Regions from separate parts of the Bradyrhizobium ferriligni genome, predicted to be linked through region 3. Evidence: riboswitches for the same ligand, from Rfam matches in the RefSeq annotation. Region 3 holds a riboswitch; each other region holds the start of a gene.

The links. A riboswitch is a leader RNA that binds a small molecule or an ion and turns the genes downstream of it on or off. The one in region 3 is predicted to bind cobalamin.
Region 1: another riboswitch for cobalamin. It lies ahead of metE (5-methyltetrahydropteroyltriglutamate--homocysteine S-methyltransferase); the one in region 3 lies ahead of AC1VNY_RS30420 (TonB-dependent receptor).
Region 2: another riboswitch for cobalamin. It lies ahead of AC1VNY_RS09795 (TonB-dependent receptor); the one in region 3 lies ahead of AC1VNY_RS30420 (TonB-dependent receptor).
Region 4: another riboswitch for cobalamin. It lies ahead of AC1VNY_RS17180 (ribonucleoside-diphosphate reductase subunit alpha); the one in region 3 lies ahead of AC1VNY_RS30420 (TonB-dependent receptor).

The regions. Positions count from the first base shown of each region.
Region 1 covers NZ_JBXEJO010000021.1:13,625-19,395, forward strand. The annotation lists gene AC1VNY_RS14525 (nodulate formation efficiency C protein) at 490-1,338, opposite strand; cobalamin riboswitch at 2,674-2,876, shown strand; gene metE (5-methyltetrahydropteroyltriglutamate--homocysteine S-methyltransferase) at 2,979-5,324, shown strand; gene AC1VNY_RS14535 (transposase) at 5,609-5,771, opposite strand, start outside.
Region 2 covers NZ_JBXEJO010000013.1:9,119-14,889, reverse strand. The annotation lists gene AC1VNY_RS09800 (PepSY domain-containing protein) at 1-1,249, opposite strand, end outside; gene AC1VNY_RS09795 (TonB-dependent receptor) at 1,252-3,534, opposite strand; cobalamin riboswitch at 3,641-3,836, opposite strand; gene AC1VNY_RS09790 (CobW family GTP-binding protein) at 4,050-4,973, opposite strand; gene AC1VNY_RS09785 (amidohydrolase family protein) at 4,975-5,771, opposite strand, start outside.
Region 3 covers NZ_JBXEJO010000061.1:396-6,166, reverse strand. The annotation lists gene AC1VNY_RS30430 (hypothetical protein) at 1-1,085, shown strand, start outside; gene AC1VNY_RS30425 (hypothetical protein) at 1,252-1,425, opposite strand; gene AC1VNY_RS30420 (TonB-dependent receptor) at 1,538-3,805, opposite strand; cobalamin riboswitch at 3,915-4,112, opposite strand; gene AC1VNY_RS30415 (FecCD family ABC transporter permease) at 4,225-5,268, shown strand; gene AC1VNY_RS30410 (ABC transporter ATP-binding protein) at 5,265-5,771, shown strand, end outside.
Region 4 covers NZ_JBXEJO010000026.1:34,419-40,189, forward strand. The annotation lists gene AC1VNY_RS17180 (ribonucleoside-diphosphate reductase subunit alpha) at 1-1,614, opposite strand, end outside; cobalamin riboswitch at 1,822-2,037, opposite strand; gene AC1VNY_RS17185 (HrpF/NolX family T3SS translocon protein) at 2,903-4,690, shown strand; gene AC1VNY_RS17190 (hypothetical protein) at 5,566-5,771, shown strand, end outside.

The sequences.
Region 1 (5,771 bases), on a different contig from region 3:
AGCTCCTCGCCGGGGATACTCGCGAAAGGGGCCCGCCGCCATGAAGTATGCCGGCGTCGCTATCACTGCCCCGTTCCCGGGTACCCTTTTAACCGGTCTCGTCGCTGCACTCGCTCCCGCGTGCCGCCTTCGGCGTCACGCTCCTACGGGTGCCATTGTCCGTTGAAGCGATGCGCTGCGCGCACGCCTGGTCAGAGCAGGGGCCGCAAGCATCGCTGGGCCAACTCCCCCGAAGAATGGATCTAGAGCTGGCCGCGTCGCAGGTTGGCGTCCGCTCGCTGCATGTGAGCGGGGAGGGCTAAGCCGGCTCTCGTAAGCTGGCACGTGGTCGCCTGGTCATGGCATCGATTGCTTCGCGGAATGGGCCGAGAGCAACGGTGCTACCCTATGACGAGCTGCGAGGGGCTCGCGGTTTGTCGCAAAAGCGTAACAGGTCAAGTCAGCGCTTCCGAACGCGTGTGCTTTGCTGCTCCTCGGAGGCGCTCAGCGTCAAGGAGCTGCGCCGCGATCTTGCTTTGTGCGACCATCGGCCGAGGCCTTTCGCGTCCTCTCTATTGCTTCCCGTTCACTTGGCTCTATCCGATCGAACCAGGAGCCTGGAGGAAAGGCCGCGATGCGCTTGGCGAAGAAAGATTGCGGCTCCCAATCTTGTCCCTCGCTCTTCTCGAAAGCGATGACGCCGTTGTGGGTAAAATAATGGGGCCCCGGGATCTTACAGTTCACCAAAAGCAGAACGCGCCACAGATCCCCCTTCTCGGCCGACTTGTCATTCGGTTTCGACACGTAATCAACTACAACGGGTTCAATGATATGGCAGCGGCCGTGCCGCAGAAGATTGCCGAGCTTGCCTTGCGCAGTCGTCACGAAATTGAAGTTGGCCGGATCATGCAGAAAGTGAAGATTTGCGTCCCTTTCGCCATCTGTGACTTCACTGGCGATCAACGAGAGCGCCAAGGCACGCCAGCCCAACTCAATCGGCTTTGCATATGTCGACGCAAGTTTAATCGTCCCGTCGGTCGCGATCTTCCAAGTGATAGCGTACTGTTCGTCTGATCTATTGTCCGGGTGCCTGGTCCATGAAAAATAGACATACTCTGTTCGGTCAATTCCTTCGGCGACTCCCCATGATCGAGGCACAAAGTGAGCCACCTTCGAGACCATGGAGATGATTTGTTCTATAGTCTCACCATCTTGCGCTCGCCACGTTGACTTGACCCTTTCGACAAGCGCGTGGTCGTTGGCGCGAACATTGTTGCTCGTCGCCGCCAGCCCGGCCAGGCAGATCAGCGACCGACCGATACAGAACCAAAGCACGCGTCTTCCAGACATTTTCTTCATTGCTTCCGGCCCATCTGGTTATCATCCACACGTCAATTCCAAAGCGGGGACGTTCTCCTCAACGTGCTATGCGCGATCGCAAGAAGTTAGCGGCAACGTGACGCGGGCGCCTGCCGATGTCCCGCACGAGCAGGCGCCGTCCCTCGATGTCACGCGCCGCTAACTTCAGTGGTCAGCCAAAGCCTCAATTTGCAATGCTGGACCCGCCCAGGAGGAGAAGCCTGGACATGCCAAGGGCTTGCATTCTTCGTGCCAGGCAATAACCGGCAGTTCGCGCCAGATTTGTGCCGTCTTTGTCGACTTACCGACCTGCGCACGTTCTAATGTTACCATTCAGCCTATTCGCCACGACGTCCGAGAATGATTCTTATCACGCACTGAATCTTCGACAGTGCGGGCGAATGCCTTGCTGCCGGAGTCTTGACGACAATTGGGAGCAGGTATGCCGCCATCGATCCGTGTGATCCGGGGGCGTCGCCGCTACTACGAATGTCGAGGGCGCCCAAGCCTGTTGTGCTTGGCACTTTGCGGCCTACATCAACGCGGAGCCGCCCTTCAGCGGCGAGCGATTTGGAATCGACGTTAAGGAACTTCACGGATCAAGCAGGCGGACGAGACGTAGCATTCTCCGCTCGCGCGATGTTATGGGCCGTCGTCTACCTGCTCGTCATTGCAGTCAACATTAGAGGAACTGCGCTTCCACGCAGCCGTGTCGACCGGCAAGAGAAAAGTCTCAGGTCTTACTAGCTTCGGCTTGAATTACTCAACGCTTTCGAGAGCATCTGTCTGACGGGGTGGCTCATAAAAGGCCTTGCCATCCAGCCGAACAGACCGACAGTAAAGACGGCAGCAGCAAAGACGCCGAGGGCGCTCCAAACAGCAATTTTCATTGCGAGGCTCTCTTGTGGTTGTGGTGATTCAATGTGCTTGCTTTGGCCAGTATCACTAAAACATCAGCGTAACGCCTACCAGGATTGGCTGGTCGTACATCGACATGCTCGCTGAGCACGCTGCTGGATTTAGCGCATACCTCTTGCGCCTATTCGACACTGATCCATGGTTATTGGTGGAGAAGGGAGGAGGCATCGAAGCGTGCTCGATGAATCGTTCGAAAGCCGGGCCGCATGAAAACGTCCCGCTCGGCGTGGTACTGCCGCGTCGTCTCTTCAATAGATCTGACACGCCGCCCGACGCCACGCGCCTTCGAGATGGCCATTTCGATATCTTATGATTGGAGAGTGGCGTCCACGTCGCGATCAAGAGTGGCCTTGGAGCGTCGTTCGCGTAAGAGGCCGCAGCACCAATTTGAGAGGTTGACGGCCGAGTTCTCTTGCCGATAATCCAAGTCGTCGAGGTTCTCCGGTTTCCATTTGATCCGGAGCTAAGAGGGAAGCCGGTGCCAATGCCGGCGCTGCCCCCGCAACTGTGAGCGGCGAGCCACTGTCCAACAAAGTCACTGAAGCCCGCGCGGCTTCGGGAAGGCCGGACAGCAGCAATGACCCGCGAGCCAGGAGACCTGCCCCGACAATATGTTCATCCACGGGCGGGGTGTCCCGGTGGTGCGCCAAGCAGCCGTCGCTCGGGCGACTTCTCCTGCCTGCGTCCGCCACGGCCTTTGCCCCCAACACGGGGTTAGCGCTATGTCTCTTCTCTCACTTCCGGTTGCCACGCTCGGAACGCCGCGCATCGGTCCAAGGCGCGAGCTCAAATTTGCACTCGAAAGCTATTGGGCCGGAAGAACCAGCGAACAGCAGTTGCTCGAGGATGCGGCCGGCCTACGTGCCGCGAACTGGGCGCGCCAGAAGTCCCTCGGTGTCACCGTCATTCCGTCGAACGACTTCTCGCTGTACGATCAGGTGCTCGACACCAGTGTTATGGTCGGCGCCATCCCGGAAGTCTACGCCTCGAAAGCCGAGCCCGTTTCCCTCAAGACGTATTTCGCCATGGCACGCGGTTCACAATACGACAGCCGGGGTGCGAGTTGCGGCCACGGATCTCGCGGCGATGGCGCACCCGCGCAGGAGATGACCAAGTGGTTCGACACCAACTACCATTACATGGTCCCGGAATTTCACCGCGGACAGACTTTCAGGCTGTCCTCTCGCAAGCCTATCGAGGAGTATGAGGAAGCCAAGGCCATTGGCTTTCAGACTCGCCCTGTCCTGATCGGCCCGGTCACATTCCTAAAGCTAGGCAAGAGTGCTGATCCTGCGTTCCAGCCACTGTCACTATTGGATGACCTGCTACAGGTTTATATCGAGGTTCTGCAGGAATTGGCCAAACGTGGGGCAAATTGGGTTCAGTTCGACGAGCCCTGCCTGGTTCTTGATCTGGATGAGGAATCAAGAAAATCCTTGCTACATGCCTATGACCGGCTCGCCAAGGAAGGGCCGGCCATCAAGATCATGGTCGCCAGCTATTTCGGTGGCCTCGGCGACAATCTTCCCACCGCCTTGCGCCTGCCTGTCGCCGGGCTGCACGTCGACCTGGTTCGGTCGCCAGCGTTATTGGACCAGATCATAACCGCCAAGCGAAGTGATCTTGTCGTGTCACTCGGCGCGATAGACGGCCGCAATGTGTGGCGAACGAATTTGTCGGCACTGCGCCAGCGGCTCGATCCCGCTATCGCGAAGCTCAGCAAGGATCGCATACAAATCGCTCCCTCCTGTTCGCTGCTTCACGTGCCGGTCGATGTTGAACTCGAGACGGAGCTCGCTTCAGACGTCAAGAGTTGGCTTGCATTCTCGGTTCAGAAGATTCGCGAGCTTGCGACCTTGGCGCGGGCTCTTGCAGGCGATCAGAATGTTGCCGGCGCTCTTGCGGAATCGGAGCGCGCCACCACCAATCGTGGGACTTCGCCAAAGATCCAAGATGCCGGTGTCGCCGTCCGGATGAGAGCGATTAACCGGACCACGCGCCGGCGCGCCAGTCCATTTGCCAGTCGTGCCGAGATCCAGCGCAAGCGCTTCAAACTACCGGCGTTTCCTACCACGACGATCGGTTCGTTTCCGCAGACTGCGAAGGTCCGCAATGCCCGCGCAGCACACGCGCGAGGCGCGATGAGCGACGGACAATACGACGAGTTCCTCAAGGAAGAGACTGCCCGTGCCGTACGTTGGCAGGAGGACATTGGCCTGGACGTGCTCGTGCACGGCGAGTTTGAGCGCAATGACATGGTGCAGTACTTCGGCGAACAACTCGCCGGCTTCGCATTTACCAAAAACGGCTGGGTACAATCCTATGGTTCGCGCTGTGTCCGGCCGCCGATCTTGTTTGGCGATGTCTCACGGCCGAAACCGATCACCGTGGGGTGGTGGCGGTACGCGCAATCGCTAACCGAGAAGCCGATGAAGGCGATGTTGACCGGACCAGTGACGATCTTGAACTGGTCGTTTGTTCGCGATGATATTCCCCGAGGCGAGGTCTGTCGTCAAATTGCGCTCGCTATCCGAGACGAAGTCGGCGATCTCGAAAATGCTGGTGCGGCCATGATCCAGATCGACGAGGCTGCACTGCGCGAAGGATTGCCGCCGCGTCGATCGGAGTGGACGGCTTATCTCGAGTGGGCCGGGGATTGCTTCCGCATCTGCTCATCGGGCGTCGCCGATCAAACCCAGATCCATACCCACATGTGCTACTCGGAATTCAACGACATCATCGATGCGATTGCTGCAATGGACGCGGACGTCATCTCGATCGAGACTTCGCGCTCGAAGATGGAACTGCTCGACGCGTTCCGGAACTACAAATATCCGAATCAAATCGGGCCGGGCGTGTACGATATCCATTCTCCGCGCGTGCCCGAGTCGAGCGAGATGAAAGAGCTCGTGGCTTTAGCTCGAAAGCGGCTGCAGGATTCGCAACTCTGGGTCAATCCGGACTGCGGCCTGAAGACGCGCAAATGGGAGGAGGTTCGCCCCGCGCTGGTCAACATGGTCTCCGCGGCCCGCGAACTACGCGCCGCATCGGCTCCAGCCGACCGTTGATCTGGGACTGGTCTTGGTCGAGAATTCGACCGCCTGTCAACGATTTGCGGGCTCGATAATCGTGAGAGATCCTGGTGAAAAAAGGCCCGGCCGCCTTTAGCGGCCGGGCGGAAGTATGTCCGGGAGGAGCGACGCTGCTAGGCAACGTGCCGACCTCCATCAGCGGAAGGAGGACAGCCGATGGTCCGATTACGGCGAGGACATCCGCCGAAATCTGACCCTAGTTGAGGCGCAAGTTCAGCGTAGCTCAATCATGCCCTGATATGCGGCCCATATACCTGGGATTAGAAAGTCGTTCGTGAAGAACGTTTCTGAGCACCGTTTACGCGAGGCGTTGCGATAGACGGCGACAGCGTGTCCAGAGCAGGACGCGTAAAAGTTCCGTGAACCAGTGGCGGTAAGTTGTAGCCGGCGGCGGCGAGCACGGCGTTGATGCGGTCGCCATCG
Region 2 (5,771 bases), on a different contig from region 3:
CGGGAGAGATGTGCAGCCAGGTGTGGGCGGGATCGTCGAAGCCGATCCGCAGTACCGGCAGCTCGCGTGTATGGTGCAGCGTGTACCAGTAGGCGTCGGGTTCATCGAGCTGCCGCGCTGATGTCATTGCAGCGCCGGGCATTGCGTGTCGGGCGGCAGCGATGATCTCGTCGCGCGAGAGGATCATCTGCGCACCGGTCACAGGGTCGGCGATGCTGCGGCCGCCGTTACCGTCGTCGAGCAACATCAACCCGTGTCCGCCGATCCAGACGAAGCGCGCCTCCACCGCCGGCATCGATGGCGACGACTGGAAGCCGGCGACGATGTCGGGCGTGTCATGGCCGCTATAGCCGACCGCGATCTCGCGGGTGACGCCGCGACCGGAGAACGCGCCGCCGGGATTGAGCGACAGCCAGCCGCTGAACATCCAGGTCAAGACGCAGATGCCGCCGATCAGGCCGGCGATGTGATGCCAGGCCATCCAGCCGCGATAGGGCGAGACGGCGCCGCTCGCGTAGCGGCGCGTCAGCCGCAGGCGCAAAATGCCGATCCAGAAGCCGGTGACCGCGACGACAAGACAGACCCCCGAGATCCACAGCACCACATCCCGCCACAGCGGGCCCTCCTTGCGCAACACGGTCGGATAGATCCAGTGCGGGATCGAACCAAGCCAGTTCCAGATGCGCTCGGGACGCGTGGTGTCGAGCGCGATCTCGCCGCTGCGCGATGAGACATAGAGCTCGGTGCCATCAGGGTCGCCGAGGCCGATCAGATAGAGCGGCCGCAACGGATCGAAGCGCGCCGTGACCGACCATTGGTCGCGCGTCACGGTGTCGAGCAGTTGGGGTTGCACCGCGCGCGGATGATGGCGTGCGATGGCCAGCGCCTGGTCCGGCGTGATGCGGTCGATCACGCTGCCATCGGTCGCCGAAATCGTGATCGTCCCTCCCTTCCACCCGGTGACGCGATAGACGGGCGTGTCGCCCATCATCGCGAGCCGCAAGTCACGCGGATAACGCTCCACGTCCGCGATCGCCATCGCGCGATCGGGTGCGAGCTGCACCTTATTCCAAGGAATGACAGGGAGCGCGGCGAGGCGCTCGCTGTCGGTGAGGCGCGGAAAGGCCACGTACATCATGACGAGGCCGGTGATGAACCACATCGCGAACAGGAGACACGTCGCAATGCCGATCCAGCGATGGACGATATAGAGCCACCGCCGCCCGCGCCGGATCACAGCGTTGCGCATGGTCAGAACTTCACGTTGACGGACAATTCGGCCGTGCGCGGCATGCCGAGCAGCCACTGCCCCGTGCCGTTCGAGGTCACCGCGTAGACCTTGTCGAACAGATTGTAGAGGCGGAACGCGACCGTGGTTCGGTCATCCGGCTTCCACTTGACGCCGCCATTGACCACGTTGTAGCCCGGCCGCAGCTGGGTGTTGGCGAGATCGGAGTACATCGCACCGACGATCTGCACGCCGCCATAGACCGACCAGTTGGGCGCGAAATCCCACGTCAGCCAGACGTTCGAGACCTGCTGCGGCACGTTAACCGGGACATTGCCGTTGAAGCTGACGATCTTGCCACCGACCACCTGGCTGTTGTTGTCGTATCTGGCGCGCAGCAGCGCAAGATTGGCGTCGACGCGCCAGCCGTCGCTCAGCGCGAACCCGATCGATCCTTCGACCCCGCGCGATGATTGCTGGCCGATCTGCAAAGCCAGGCCGCCGGTGGGATTGCCGGGATCGGGAATCGTGAGCCCGGTCTTGACGATCTCGTAGGCGGCCAGCGTCCACTCGCCGCGGCCGTCCCAGAACGCCTGCTTGACCCCGATCTCGGTCTGCTTGCCGGTCGCAAGCTGGAAGGTTTTTTGCGTCGTCGACAGCGAGATCAGATTGCTGACCGGATCGACGCCGACCGCATACTGACCGTAGAACGCGAGGTTCTTGATCGGCTCGTAAACGAGGCCGGCGCGCCAGCTCGTGCCCGATAGCGTCGTCTCAAAACTGTTTGCCGGCGTCTTGTAGTCGGTGCGGTCGACCTCGGGGCGGTCATACCTGACCCCGGTGACGAGCGACAATTGATCGGTCAGCGAGAGCCGATCCTCGGCGAACAGCGCGTATTGATTGACGATCGCGTTGAAGCCCGGCGTGGTCGCCGTCGTCGTCGCGAAGAACGATCCCGGATCGAACACGTAGGGATTGACCGACGACGCGCCGCCATAGGGCGAGTTGTTGATATGGGTGAAGTCGATCCGGTTGACGTCGAACCCGGCGACGACCTGGTTCGCAAGTCCGAATACGTGACCGCTGACGGTCGTATCCATCCGGTTGCCGAGCTGCTTCTGGTCGTGGAAGATCTCGATATAGCTCGTGCGATCGATCAGCTGGGTCTTCGGATTCCAGGTGTAGTTCTCGATGTCGCGCCAGTGCCGCTCGCTGGTCAGGTAATACAGCGTGTTGTTGACCTTGATGCCGTCGGCGACATCCCACTCGGTCTTGAACCGGGTCCAGCTGTCCTGATAGCGGATCGCGCTGTCCGATGCGTTGTAGTTCTTGAAGCGCAGCGCGTCCTGGATCGAGCCGTTGATCAGCGGCGTACCAAAATAACGCGACGGACTGCGGTCGCCGTAATCCTCCGACAGCGTGAAGGCGAGATTGTCCGACGCCTGCACCCGCACGGCGGCGGAGACCACCGCATTCGAGGTCTTGTCGCGATCGACCCAGCCGTCCGACATGTTGCCGGTGGCGTTGACGCGGTACGACACATTGGGATTGATCGGACCGGTGCTGTCCACCGAGAGCCGCCGCGTCATGTTGCTGTCGAGCGAGACCTCGGCCTCGTTATAAGGCGTATTGAGGGGTTTCTTCGGAATCACGTTGATGACGCCGCCGATCGCGCCCTCGCCGTATAGCACCGAGGCCGGCCCGCGCAGCACCTCGATGCGCTGCGTCGACCAGGTGTCGTAGGGGAACGTCAGCGTGCCGGAGCCGATATAGAAACGCGTGCCGTCATACAGCGTCATCACCGAGTTGCTGCCGGAAAAGCCGCGGGTGCTGAACGACAGGCCGCCATTGCCGGGCGCCGGCGTTGCGATGAAGCCGGCCGCGTCCTGGGTGACGGCATCGAGCACATTATGCTGGCCGCGTTCGGCGATGGTCTGCGCCGTGATGATCTCGACGCTGGCGGGCGTCTGCAGCGGCGTCAGATTGAGCCGGCTGCCGGTGCCGCCCTGCGTGGTGGCGTTGAGCGTCGGCGATGCCGATCCCGAAGCGCCTGACGCCGCGGCGCGCGGCGTGTTGCTGGCTGGTGCGGCCGTCGCGGGCCTTGGCCGCGGCCGCGCCGCGGCGGCCACGTCACGGCTGCGCACCGCAGGCTTCGGCTTTGCCGCAGCGAAAGGCGCGACCTCGATCGGATCGAGCCTGGTTGGAGGAGGTGTTTGTGCCGAGCCTTCGGCCGGCAGCAGCAGCGATGACAGGGAGCAGAGAAGACCGAGGCGCCATTTGCGCGCAACGGGAGAGGACGGAGACATGAAAGGACTCGCGGTAACGTGGCACGTCACCGCGAACGCGGACTGGCGCATTGCCCACAAGGCAGTGCTCCGATCCCACCAGGACGCCCCCGCCCGATGTGCTCGCGTGTGACCACGACTGACGGCAGGTCTCCTGGCTCACGGGTCATCGCCTGTCGACGCCTTCCCGGGCCTGATAGCCCAGTGGCAAATTGACGAAAGGCTCGCCGTTTACAGTTGCGGGGACAGCTGCGGCATTGGGGTTACCCTCGCACCGCATTCCCTTTTGATCCCCGAAGGGAACCGTCGGCAAAAACGATAGGTGGTGGCGGCAGGGCTGTCAATTCGATGCGATTGTCGCACACATGCTTTGCGGGATGGTGCTGCGGCGATGACACAGCGATGTCATGGCTGACGCAGAGACTTCCTAGACCCGTCATCCTGAGGAGCCGCGAAGCGGCGTCTCGAAGGATCGACGGCCACCAGCCGGGCCGTCGACCCTTCGAGACGCGCTACGCGCTCCTCAGGGTGACGGATCACTCGACGCATCCCTCCATCACCTCATCAATCTCCGCTCGCGAGAGCGCACCCATCTCGGCGATGAACACGATGCGCGTGCGCGGCACGCCGGGCGACGGCACGCCGCCCGCAGCCAAGGTCGCGCGGCCGCCGGCGAGTTGAAACACCGTCAGCCGCCCGGGCTGCTCCACCGTCTCGAACAATCCCTTCGCCCGCGCCAGCTTCGGCGCCAGTCTGCCGATCGCCTGCTGCAGGCGCAGCAGCACGACGGGCCGCTCCGAGGTCCAGCTCAGCGTCTCGAAGCGATCGGACACCGGCCGTCGCGGCGCGGTCTCGCGCGGCGCCGGCACATGATCGAGATCCGCCGGAAACAGCAGCGCGGCCGGCACCTCGCCATGCAACGCATCAACCACCACGGCCGCGGGACGAATCGCGCGCAACGCGTCGCGGATCGCGGCGCACGCGGCGGCATCGGCCAGATCGACCTTGCTCAGCGCCACCACGTCCGCCGCCCGCAGCTGCGAGCGCAGCAGCGCATCGTTCAGCATCGCCGCAGGCTGCGTTGCATCGACCACGCACAGCACGGTCTCCAGCGGCGCCTCCTTCCAGATCACGGGATCCATCAGGTTGCGCACGATGTCGGCGGGATCGGCGATCCCGCTGGTCTCGATCACGATGAATTCGGGACGCGGATCACGCCGCAGCAGCGTGGCGAGGGTGCGCAGCAGGTCACCCTCCAGCGTGCAGCAGATGCAGCCGTTGCTCAGGCTGACCACGCCGTCGCTGGCGCCCGCGATCAGCTCCGCGTCGATATTGATCGCACCGAAATCGTTGACCACGGCGGCGATGCGCCGCCCTTGCGCATGCGCCAGCAGATGGTTGACGACCGTGGTCTTGCCCGCCCCGAGGAAGCCCGCGACCAGCAGGATCGGGACCGGCACCTCAGCCCCCGGCGACGGGCCGGCGCACCGGCCGGCCGGGACGCGCCGCGACATCGAGCACACCATCGCTGATCAGCGGCTGGCCGCTGACCACGAGATGCCGCACGCCCTCCGCCGGACGATTCATCGCGGAGAAGGTCGCGCGATCGCTCAGCGTCTCGAAGTCGAAGACCACGACATCGGCGTCGGCGCCGACCTGCAGCCTGCCCTTGGCCCGCATCGCCGGCGTGCTCGCCGACAGGATCTCGGCCGGGATCAGCGCGCATTTGCGGATGCCCTCGAGCAGCGACACTTTCTTGCGCTCGCGCACCCATTCGCGGATGAAGCGGGTGAAACAGCCCGCCGAACGCGGATGCGAGGTGGCATCGTCGGGCAGCGGCCAGGCGTCGCCGGTGTAGGGGCGGCCGTCCGACAGCGTCCACGGCATCGCATCGGAGGCGATCGCGCCGCCCGGATACAGCACCGCCATGTCGAGCAGATCGCGATGATGCGCGTTGTTCTCGATGTCGAGCACGTGCCACAGCACCAAGGTCGAGGGCTCTTCGGCCTGTGCCGCCAGCAACTCCTCGCGGCTGCCGAAACGGTGACCATCGGTCACGCGCTGCACCGAATCATAACCGAGGCCGTTGCGCTCCTCGAACTTCGGATCGCTGAAGAAGGTCGCCGCCAGCACGGTCGAGCCGGTTCCGTAGGGATAGGCCTCCACCGTGATCGGCAGGCCCTGCGCCTGCGCTTTCGCGATCAGCGCAACACAGCGTTCGATATCCGTCTTGCTCGACGAGTTGAAATGACAGATGT
Region 3 (5,771 bases):
ACCATTGTCCGCCGCTGCGGTCAGATCCGGCCGGCTTCCTGCGCTTCGTCGAGCGCCTGTTGGCCTCGCGGCATTTCGATGTGCTGCTGCCGACCCATGAACAGGGCTTTCTGTTCGCCCGCGCCGCGGCGGGGCTGGCATCACGTTCCGGCCTCGCGCTGCCGGATTTCGCCAGCTATCGCGCCGTGCACAGCAAGGCCGGCTGCAGCCGCCTGCTCGACCGGCTCGGCCTGCCGCAGCCGCCGACCCGGATCGTGAACTCGGCCGAGGAACTGCGCGAGGCGGTGCGGTTTCCATCCGTGGTCAAGACGTCGGTCGGCACCGCCAGCCGCGGCGTCTGGTTCGTGCGCGACGCTGGTGATCTCAATCGCGCGCTCTACGACCTCGAGTCCGCGGACGATTTCGCCGGCGAGGTGCTGGCGCAGGATCTGATCACCGGCACGGTCGAGAAGGCGCAGTCGGTGTTCTGCCACGGCACGCTTGTCGGCTTCCATGCCTACCGCCAGATTGCGGCCGGTGTGGGCGGTGGCGAGGCGATCAAGGAGAGCGTGAGCAGGCCGGCGATCCGCGCCGGCCTCGAGACCATCGGCGCGCATCTTGGTTGGCACGGCGCGCTCTCGGTCGACGTCATCATGCCGCTCGACAGCGCAACGCCGCTGTTGATCGACTGCAACCCGCGGCTGGTCGAGCCGATGAACGCCTTTCAGTCGGGCGTCGATCTGGTCGACTTGCTGCTGCGTGTCTCGCGCGGCGAGACCCCGGCGCCGCTGCCCGAGGGCCGCGCCGGGGTGCGGACGCATCTGGCGATGCAGGCGCTGCTCGGCAGTGCGTCGCGCGATGGCACACGGCGTGACCTGATCCGGGAATGCGGCCGGATCGCCACGGGCGAAGGGCACTATCGGGGAAGCAGCGAAGAGCTGACGCCGGTGCGGCTCGACTGGCTCAGTGCCGTGCCGCTGGCGATGACCACGGCGTTGCTGCTGGCATCACCGCAGATCGCCTCATCGCTGGCGCGCGGCGGCTTTGGCGCGCATCTGCTCGATCGCGGCAGCATCAAGGCGATCGAGGGCGAGGAATTCGGTTAACTCCAACCCGTCGTCCCGGGCAAGCGAAGCGCGACCCGGGACCCATAACCACAGACATTAATTGTTGCGCAGCGTTGGGCCACAGGGTGCTTCAACAACTCAATCCTGTGGTAATGGGTCCCGGCTTTCGCCGGGACGACGTGGGGAATGAATTGTTGCGTTAACCCTACAATGGCTCGTCATCATTGCCGTAGCGGTCGAGCTTCGGCGTGGCGATGTCGCCGTCCTCGTAATAGTCATCGTCCTGCAGCGCTGCGGGCGGCGGAGGCTTCTTCGACTTGTCGTCGGTCTTGTCTTTGGTCTTGGCGCCGTCCTTGCTCGTCTTTCCGGCCTTGGCCATGCGTTTCCCCTGCACGGGTCAAATCAGCTGGCGGAATTCTACTCCAGTTTGCGGACGCTTGTAACGTGATGAGAGGGTACGGCGGGGTCAAACCTCGCCCCACTGGACAGCTCTAAAACGCCGCGCCGGCCTTTACCATGTAGGTGCGGCCGGGCAGCGGATAGGCCGAGAAGCGGCCCTCCGTGAACGTACTCGCGATGGCGTAGTCGTAGTAGAGCGCGTTGAACAGGTTGTTCACGCTCAGCGACCAGAAGAAGCGGTCATACTGCCCGCTCAGTTTGATGTCGGCGGTGGCGTTGCCGGGAATCCGGCTCTGGGTGTTGGCCTGGTCGTTGTCCATGATGCGCGCGCTCCAGGCCCGCACCGTGGCGTCGAACACCAGATAGTTCTGCCAGATATTCCAGGTGACGCCGAGATTGCCGGTGTAGCGCGACACCAGCGGCACGTCGTTGCCGACCCAGATGCCTTCGCGGAACACCGCGCGGGTGATCGCCATGCCGCCGCGCAGGGTGACGCTGTCGCTGACCTTGAGCGCCGCGCTGGTCTCCGAGCCATAGCGGCGGGTGGGGTCGAGGTTGGTGTTGAAGAACAGCACCGGGTTGAAGTGGATCTCGTTGTCGAGATCCATCAGATAGACGCTGGTCTGGACCTGGAAGCGGTTGGTCCTGACGCGAAAGCCGCCCTCGACGTCCTGCGAGGTCTGGGTCTTGAGCTGGAAGGTCTGCGGGATCGGGGCGAAGGTCAGCGGGTCGAATGACGGACCCGACGCGACGCGTTCGTCGACATCAGGCGTGCGGAATGCGCGTGCCGCGCGGCCGAACACCGAGAAGGTGTCGGTCAGGCGATGCTCGACGCCGACATGCAGCGCGTATTGCGTCTCGTTGCTGTCGAGCGGCGCAGCCTGCGCGTCGAACGCGAACGGCGCGCTCGGGTCGTAGCGATCGCGCGCCGAGACGCTGGTGTTCTGCACACGCGCGCCGTAGGAGAAGTCGGTCGTCGGCAGCACGCCGATCGTGTGCTGCCAGTACCCGGCCACGCTCTGCTGCTCGATATTGTAGATGTGGAACGGGTCGACGCCCTGATAGGCGCCGCGCGCCTCGCGGAAGGTCGAATCGTAATAGTCGATGCCGGTCAGGATCGTCGACGGCATCCCCAGCATCACATTCTTGACGCTGAGCCGCGGCGTGAGCGACCAGGTCTGCAGCGCGGCGTCATTGTAGGTCGAAGCGAAGCTGATGGTCGGCACCTTGCCGAAGAAGCCGCTCTGCGTCTCGCGCTGCCGCCAGCCGCCGTCGACGATCAGGTCGACGCCGTTGATCAGCGTCCTGGTGAAGCCGGCGGTGACGCTGGCGGTTTGCTGGTTGGCATAGTCGAAGGGCGTCGCGGCCCCGCGGCGATCGGTGAGCAGTTCGTTGACGCCGATCGACGGATCGACCAGCCGTCCGCCGGGTAGGCCGAGCCTCTGGTCGCTGCCGGTGACGGTGAGGAAGGCGGTGAGATCAGGCGTGGTGTAGTTGATGTTGCCGACGGCGTTGCGCTGGTCGAGCGCATTGTTGACGCGGTAGCCGTCGGACTTGATGCCGTTGCCGTAGAACGAGGTGGACCACGGTCCGGAATTGAGCGCAGCGGAGACCGCGGCCATGCGGGTGTTGAACGAGCCGTATCCGCCCTCGGCCCGCATCGTCGTCGGCGGGCCGCCGACACCGGTCTTGGTGATGATGTTGACCACGCCGCCCACCGCGTTGTCGCCGTAGAGCACCGCGCCGCTGTTGCCGCGCGTGATCTCGATGCGCTCGATGGAATCGAGCGGGATCGTGGTGAGGTCGAAGCCGGCCTTGTCGACGTCGTTGAGGCGGCGGCCGTTGAGCAGGAAGAGGGTGTTGTCGGTCGCGAATGCGCCGAAGCCGCGCAGGTCGACCGAGGTCTTGGCGCCATTCGGCCCGCCATAGGGGGTTTGCAACTGCACGCCCGGCACCTGCGCGAGGATCTCGGGCAACGACTGCACCGGCGAATGCGCGATGTCGTCGGCGGTGATCACGGCCGAGGAGGCGCCGACAATGCCGGCGAACTGGCGGCCGCTACCGCTGCCACCCGTTCCGGTGGCCACGCCGGTTCCTGTCGTGCCAGATCCGCTGCCGCTGCCCGTATTGTTACTCTGCGTGGTGCCCGGCGCCGGGCGGCGCGGCGCCGGCGCTTCGTCGGCGGCCGGCCTGGCGCGCGTGACGTTCTGGTCGCCCGGCTTGGTGACTTCGATCGCCGGCAGCTGATCGGGAGCGGGCGCCTGCTGCGCCCGCGCGGCGGGGACAAGGATAGCCGGCGCGATCACCGTCGACGCGAGCAGAAGCGCGCGGTGCCGCCGATCGAGAGGGAAGGAGAACATAAGCGAGGCCTCGGCAACGTCAGTGGCACGTCACCGCGAACCAGTCTCACCATCGTGCTCACGGCATCAGGTGAAGCTCATGCCTGTACTCCCCGACCGGCATCCTCGCGTGTGACCACGGCTGACGGCAGGTCTCCTGGCTCGCGGGTCGTTACCCTTCGTCGCCTTCCCAGGACCGAGATTCCCAGTGGCCTGTGACGAAGGATTCACCGCATACAGTTGCGGGGGCAGCCGCGGCGTTGGGGAAGTTTCCCCGCACCGCATTCCCTTTTCATCTCATGAAAGAACCGTCATGTTCATCTAGGGTTCGGCCGGGCAGCAAAGTCAATCCGGCGGAAGTCAGGCGACGGCCGGGCGGCCACGGTTTTTGTCGAGTGTCGCTTGTCTGCCACGGCGATCGCTGTAAGAGCATGGATTCAATGAGCGTGCAGGATTTTGCCTTGGCGGCCGAGGTCGCGGCGCGACGCCGGTGGGGCGCCACCGCGGCGCTGCTTGCCCTCGTGGTCCTGCTGCTGGTGATCTCGCTCGGCATCGGGCCGGTGCGGCTGTCGCCGCTTGCGGTGATCGAGGCGCTGTTCGGCGGCGGCAGCGATGTGGCGCAGGTGATCGTGCGCGAGATACGCCTGCCACGCACCATCCTGGCATTCGCGATCGGCGCTATTCTCGGGCTGTCAGGCGCGGCGCTGCAAGGGCTGCTGCGTAATCCGCTGGCCTCGCCGTCGCTGTTCGGCGCGCCGCAATCGGCGGCCTTCGGCGCAGTGCTGGTGATCGCGCTGGGCCTCGCCGATGTGCGCTCCTATGCGCTGCCGGTGGTGGCGATCGTCGCCGCCTTCGGCTCCGTGTTCGCGCTGCTTGCGATCGCCGGCCGCAATGCCGGGCTCTTGATCCTGATCCTCGCCGGGCTCGCGATCTCGAGCTTTGCGGGGGCGGCGACGGCGCTGGTGATGAATCTCTCGAGCAATCCGTTCGTGGTGTTGGAGATCGCGTTCTGGCTGCTCGGCTCGCTGGAGGACCGCAGCTTCCAGCACGTGGCGCTGGCACTGCCTTTCATCGTCGCGGGCGCCGCCATCCTGCTCAGCCAGGCGAGCGCCTTCCGCGCGCTGACGCTTGGCGAGGAGGCGGCGCAGAGCCTCGGCGTCGATGTCGGGCGGTTGCGGCTCCTCGTGATCACGGGCGTGGCGCTCGGCGTCGGCGGCGCGGTCGCGGTCACCGGCACGATCGGCTTCATCGGCCTCGTCGCGCCGCATCTGATGCGTCCGCTGATCGGTCACGATCCGGCACGGCTCTTGGTGCCGAGCGCGCTCACCGGTTCAGCGCTGCTGCTCGCGGCCGATATCGCGGTGCGTATCATCCCCTCGACCTCGGACATCAAGGTCGGCGTGCTGACCTCGATCATCGGCGTGCCGTTCTTCCTCTTTCTGATCATGCGCGAACGCCGCGCGCTCGGCGGAGGCGTGGCATGACGCTGCTCTCCGCCGCCGCTCTCAATGCCTCGCTCGGCAGCCGCAAGGTGCTGCACGATATCTCGCTGTCGCTGCCATCGGGCCATCTGGTCGCGCTGGTCGGGCCGAACGGCGCCGGCAAGACCACGCTGCTGCGTGCACTGGCCGGGCTGATTCCCTCCGACGGCGAGATCCGGATCGGCGGCGATCCGCTGGCGTCGCTGCCGCTGCGCGAGCGTGCGAAGCGCTTTGCCTATCTGCCGCAGGGGCACATGGTGCACTGGCCGCTGCCGGCGCGCGACATCGTCGCGCTCGGTCGCTACCCACACGGCGCGACCGATCCGGCGCGGCTGTCGCAGACGGATATTGAGGCGGTGCTGCGAGCGATGCAGGCGGTCGACGTCACTGAATTCAGCGATCGTCGCGTCACTGAACTCTCCGGCGGCGAGCGCAGCCGCGTCGCGTTGGCCCGGGTGCTCGCGGTGGAGGCGCCGGTGATCCTCGCCGACGAGCCGACCGCCTCG
Region 4 (5,771 bases), on a different contig from region 3:
GCTCTGGCAAATGAACGCGGCGCGGTCGGCGGCAAGCTCGACGATCCAGCGCTGGTCGATTTCGAAGGCGGTACGAAAGACCGCTTTCTCGTGCTCCGACAGGATGTCGAGATGGGCGACCGAACCCTCGTGCGCGATGATCGACTGCCAGGTCGCCGAAGTATCTACGCCCTTGGCGGCCAGCAGCTTGGCGAGATGCGGATTACGCACCGAGATGGCACCGGACAAGGTCTTATGGGTGTAGATGTTGGCCGGGATCGGCTCGACGCAAGCGCTGGTCCCGCCGCAGATGATGCTGATCGAGGCGGTTGGCGCGATCGCGATCTTATGGCTGAAGCGCGCCATCACACCGCGTTCCAGTGCATCCGGGCACGGCCCACGCTCGCGCGCGAGCGTCACGGATGCCGCGTCGGCATCGCGACGGATTTTCCGGAACATGTTCAGATTGAACGACTTGGCCACGACACTTTCCATCGGAATGCCCTTGGCCTGCAGGAACGAATGGAAGCCCATGACGCCGAGGCCGACGGAGCGCTCACGCAAGGCGGCGTAGCGGGCACGCTTCATGCCGTCCGGCGCCACCGTGATGAAGTGGGTCAGCACGTTGTCGAGGAAGCGCATGACGTCCTCGATGAAGCCTGGCTTCTCATTCCACTGGTCCCAGGTCTCGAGGTTGAGCGACGACAGGCAGCACACCGCGGTGCGGTCCTCGTCGCGATGATCGATGCCGGTCGGCAGGGTAATTTCGCTGCACAGGTTGGAGGTAGAGACCTTGAGGCCGAGCTCGCGCTGGTGCTTGGGGAGCGATCGGTTCACGGTGTCGATAAACAACAGATAAGGCTCGCCGGTCTGCAGCCGGTTCTCCAGGATGCGTTGCCACAGCTGGCGGGCGTCGATCTCGCGGATGACATCGTTGGTCTTCGGGCTGCGCAGAGCGAACGCGGTGCCGGCGCCCACGGCACGCATGAACGCGTCGGTAACGTTGATCCCGTGGTGCAGGTTGAGACTCTTGCGGTTGAAGTCGCCGGACGCCTTGCGGATCTCGAGAAACTCCTCGATCTCGGGATGGTGGATATCGAGATAGACCGCCGCAGAGCCGCGCCGCAACGAGCCCTGGCTGATCGCCAATGCCAGGCCGTCCATGACGTGGATGAACGGGATGATACCTGAGGTAACGCCGCCCTTCACCTTCTCGCCGATCGAGCGAACGTTGCCCCAGTAAGTGCCGATGCCGCCGCCGTTAGAGGCAAGCCAGACATTCTCGTTCCAGGTGCCGACGATGCCTTCGAGCGAGTCCGACACCGAGTTAAGGAAGCATGAGATCGGCAGACCGCGCGTGGTGCCGCCGTTGGACAGCACCGGTGTGGCCGGCATGAACCACAGCCGAGACATCGCATCATAGAGACGTTGGGCATGCGCAACATCATCCGCGAAGGCGCAAGACACCCGCGCGAACATGTCCTGGAGCAATTCGCCGGCGAGCAGATAACGGTCGGTCACCGTCAGCTTGCCGAACGGCGTCAACAGGTCGTCGCGCGTCCGATCGAGCTTGAGATCGGCCGGCCTTGGCGATGGCGCAAGGGGGCGCGGCAGCGGAGCCGGCGACGGCAACACACGACACAACTCAGGCGGGTTAGGCCTTGCCTGCGCTGGGCGCGGCCGCACATGCGACGGCTCAATGAGATGACCCTGCTGATCGAAATTGTAAGACGGCGACATCGGCAACCCCGCGATGTTAGGCGTGGGCCGCGCGGACGACTTGCGAGGAATCCGGGCAAATGTCCCCGGCTGCAAGCGACCCACCGGGGCACCCCGCCCGAGGACTTTCGTTCGGTCGCGGCAGGTCTCCTGGCTCGCGGGTCACTGCGGCCGTCGGCCTTCCCGGCGCTGTGTCGCGCCAGTGACCATGATGACAACCGCTCGCCGCTTACAGTTGCGGGGGCAGCCCCGGAGTTGCCGTGTTGGCGCACCGGGTTCCCTCTTAGCTTCCGACCTACAAGGTGTGGGGAGCGGAAGACCGTGACTAGCTAGAGATAGGCACTACTCGCCGGGATTCGTCAACTGGAGAGATCTAGATTGAGAAGGCAAAAACATACCGACCGCCCGGACCACTCTATCGCCCTGTCACTTCCGCTGCAGATGATTGGAGAAGCCGTTGGGCTGCCTTTCTAGTTTCCGTTAAGTTTGCGCATAACGGCAGGCAACATGAGAAGAACCGTTTCTGTCGCGTGATAAGATTGGCAGCGTTCGTGAGCGCGAATGGGCCAACTCTTTAGAGAAGCGAGCTGACCGAAAGCTGACGAGCGTTCGTTACCTGATGATCGCGGCTGGCTTCCATTTAGGAAGAAGCATCGGCCTCTAAATTTGGGACGAATTTTGGTGTCGATCCTGTTGTGAAAAATAGCAGGCATACTCATCCGATCTCGGAGACTGTCATCTTGAAGAAAGTGCTATGTGTTACTGTTTTCACCTGCCTGACGTCGTCAGGACGCTCGACGCGCCGCTGACGCTGCCATCGATGCCTTACAGTTACACGGTTCTGGATCAGGAGCTTAACTCGCTGACATGGCACCAGGCCAGGTGAACGCAACCAAACGAAGCTGGCACCGGCATTGAAATACGTCCAGGCTCCTTGCTTGCAAGGCTATTTCATCAATCGCCTTGAAATCATCTGAGCGCCGTCAGCTTCTCGAAAGGTTGTCCGTTTTATCATACGGCGTGAATATCTAGACGGCGGTGTTCCCATGGATAGTCGCGGAACTGAGCGCTGAAGGCGCACTGAGCAACAGGACGCAAGTGGTAGGACCTGTTGAACTCTGCCGATCAACACTCCTTGTTCGTCGCGATCTCGGGCCGCGCTGGTGACCGTCTTGTGGTGCACTCTTATATCGGAGGACGTGTAATGTCAGTCGACCTATCGCCAACCGCCAACTCAACTGTGGCTTTCTCCGGAATGCCCGCCCCGCCCTCTTCGGCGCAGGACTTTTCCAGCTTTCAGGCGATGCTGGCCAGCCTCTCGTCGAAAGACACGACCAGCGATCATTCAGCACCGCAGGAGCCGGCCCCCACAGAATCAACCAAGCAACTGACGGAGGAACTCACGCAGGAGGCGCGGAATATCCTGCCACCAGAGATAAGGGCAGCCTTGGATGCATATCAGGATGACCCACAGCCGTCCTGTGCTGCCGGCAGCCCGATCATTGCGGAAGCGCCCGTACAAAGCTCAAGGATCACCTGGAACGGTGGCACGCTGACTAATGCGGAACTGCAGATTGTCTCTGTGCTGAACCGCCACAAGGACAAATGCCCGCTTGATTGGAAGTCTCTGGGAGATTTGGCCGACGATCCCTCGACACCGCCGGATCTAAAGGCGGCGATCGAGGCACTGCAACAGGACCCGGAGCTCTTCTATGCGATCGGTTCGCAAGGCGACGGCCGCTGTGGCGGCAGGATCAAAGCGGGCGATCTCTGCGACTTTTCCGACCATCACCCTCAAGTTGCCGCGTTCCAGGAGCAGCGGGCGCGGACCTACGAGCAGAACTACATCCCATCCGACGGTACCGGGAACGGTGAGCCATCGGTCATGAACCTGACCGATGCCTTGCGCGAACTCTACCGATATTCCGATAACCTGCCCAAGAACTTGAGCCTTGCGGATTTCAGGCACATCGTGGACGGCAACGCCGACATTGGCAAATGCCCCCCACAGGTCCTCGCGGCGGCTCAATATTTTCTCGACCACCCGAATCAATGGAAGCAGTTGTACGGCGGCTCGATAGATCAGGTCCACAAAGAGGACTTCCTGCAGGTCGCTTCGTCATCGATGAGTCTCACTCGAGACGAACTGGGCACACTAAACACGATCAACAAGAACCAGGACGTTTTCTTTGGAAATGGCGATCTGACCCGGGAAAAGCTCGTGAGTATGGTGGACGACAAGAGCCTTTCCCCCGAGGTACGAAGCGCGGCTTCCCAGCTGCTCTCGGATCCTGTGCTGTTCGGGTTGATGAACAACGCGATTACTGGCTACAAAACCCACCACAAGTTTTTTGACTTCGGCGGCGGCCATACGGTTGATTCCGGAAACATCAGCAGAAACGATTTCAACCAGTTCTTCAACAACATGTCTGGTGCGAACCGCGCCGCTCCGCAATTGAAAACGCATGCCGCTCAAACGCCGGCCGAACAGGAGGCCACCGCGGACATGATGATTGGCGTGGCAGACCAGCCCGACATCAAGTCTCCCAAGAAGAACGGTGGCGCCCTCATGCACGCACTTAATGACGTGCTCAAGGTAGGCTCGAAGGTACTCGACTGGACAGCGACGGCCGTTGGTGTACTCGGCTTCATTCCAGGGCTGGGCGAACTGGCCGATCTTGCTTCAATGGTGATCGAGGCCGAAGCGCAAGCTGCAAATCTTCTGCACACCGCGATCAGCGGCGGCAACATAAAGAAGGCGCTGGAGGAAGCCGGGCTCAGTCTTGCGGCGCAGGCCGTGGGCTGCATCGCCGGCCCCGAGGTCAAGATAGCGATTCGAGAAGGCTTGGTGAAGCATGCAATTCAAGAAGCGGCGACGGCCGGCATCAACCTGCCGGTGTCGATGGCCCAGTCCTACGTGGAGGACTATCTGAATAACCTCAAGGCACGGATTGAATCCGAGCGCACGCAAGCTGCAGGTGCCTACGCCTAGTCGTAGCGGCGCTATCGACGCAGGATAATGCTGGAACGAAAGACCAGCTTGCGAGGCCACCACGCGGTAGGGTCGTCCCCGCCGCGCAGGTCGCGCAAGCATGTTCGATGCTTACACCGACGAACGTGGTCGCTAGCTAAACCAGCGCATTTGTCGGCTGCACTCGAGCGCACGACGGGCGTTCTCACATCGCGTGCGCCACCGCGAAGATTTCGCCGGGCCGATTGCGCCACCCGTCGCGGACGGTGAACTTGTCGATGCCTTCACCTCCGACGGAGCGGCAAACCTAACCAGTTTAGGTCGTTGGATCGAGAGCACATTAGTGGACGTGACGCTCAAGGTCCTTGTCTCCAGCGCCTCCTGATCGCTGTCCACGAAAGTGGTCCATTTATATGGGTCTGCTACGAGCGGGACTGGAGGATCGCTCTTCGTCGCTGACTCGCATGAGCAACTTCAACCTGCCGCCCCGCCCGGGCAGGATCAAGACAAATCGCTCCCTGGTTCGAGGCAACTAAGTTGCCGAACAAGCTGCGAGGGGTCCCGGCCGGGCGGGCCCCGACATTGGGCCACGTCAAAGCCTAAGCCCCATTTTATCCATCCTGGCGCTTTCATTCCCCTCATCAAAGCTGCGCTCTGATGAACAGCGGCTTGCCTGATCAAGTGCCACATAGGCGAGATCTTGTACCAACTCTCTGATCTGCAGCTTTCGCCGACACACTGCCGAAATATGAGGCGGCCTGTCCAGAGGCAACACCGAAGAGATTGGCTCACTGTATTTCTGCGGCTCGTCAGCTTGTCGAAAGCTAATGCTTCCATAGTAGACGTGACGGAGACTGCTTCCTCCGCACGACGAAGTTTTGAAGTAGGAGAACCCGATGCGCATTTCCAGCTCCAGCGCCGCTGGGCACCTTGATTCTGACCTCCACGCGACTGGCGGCGGCAAAAAGGGATCTCGGGCGCCTGGCGAGCACGATGATCATGGCCAATCGCATGGTGCAGGAGCTCCCTTAAATGGCGGCGGCGGCGCGTCTGGTCCAGACGCCGGCTCGCAAGCCGCTGCTTTGCAGCAAGCGTTCAACGC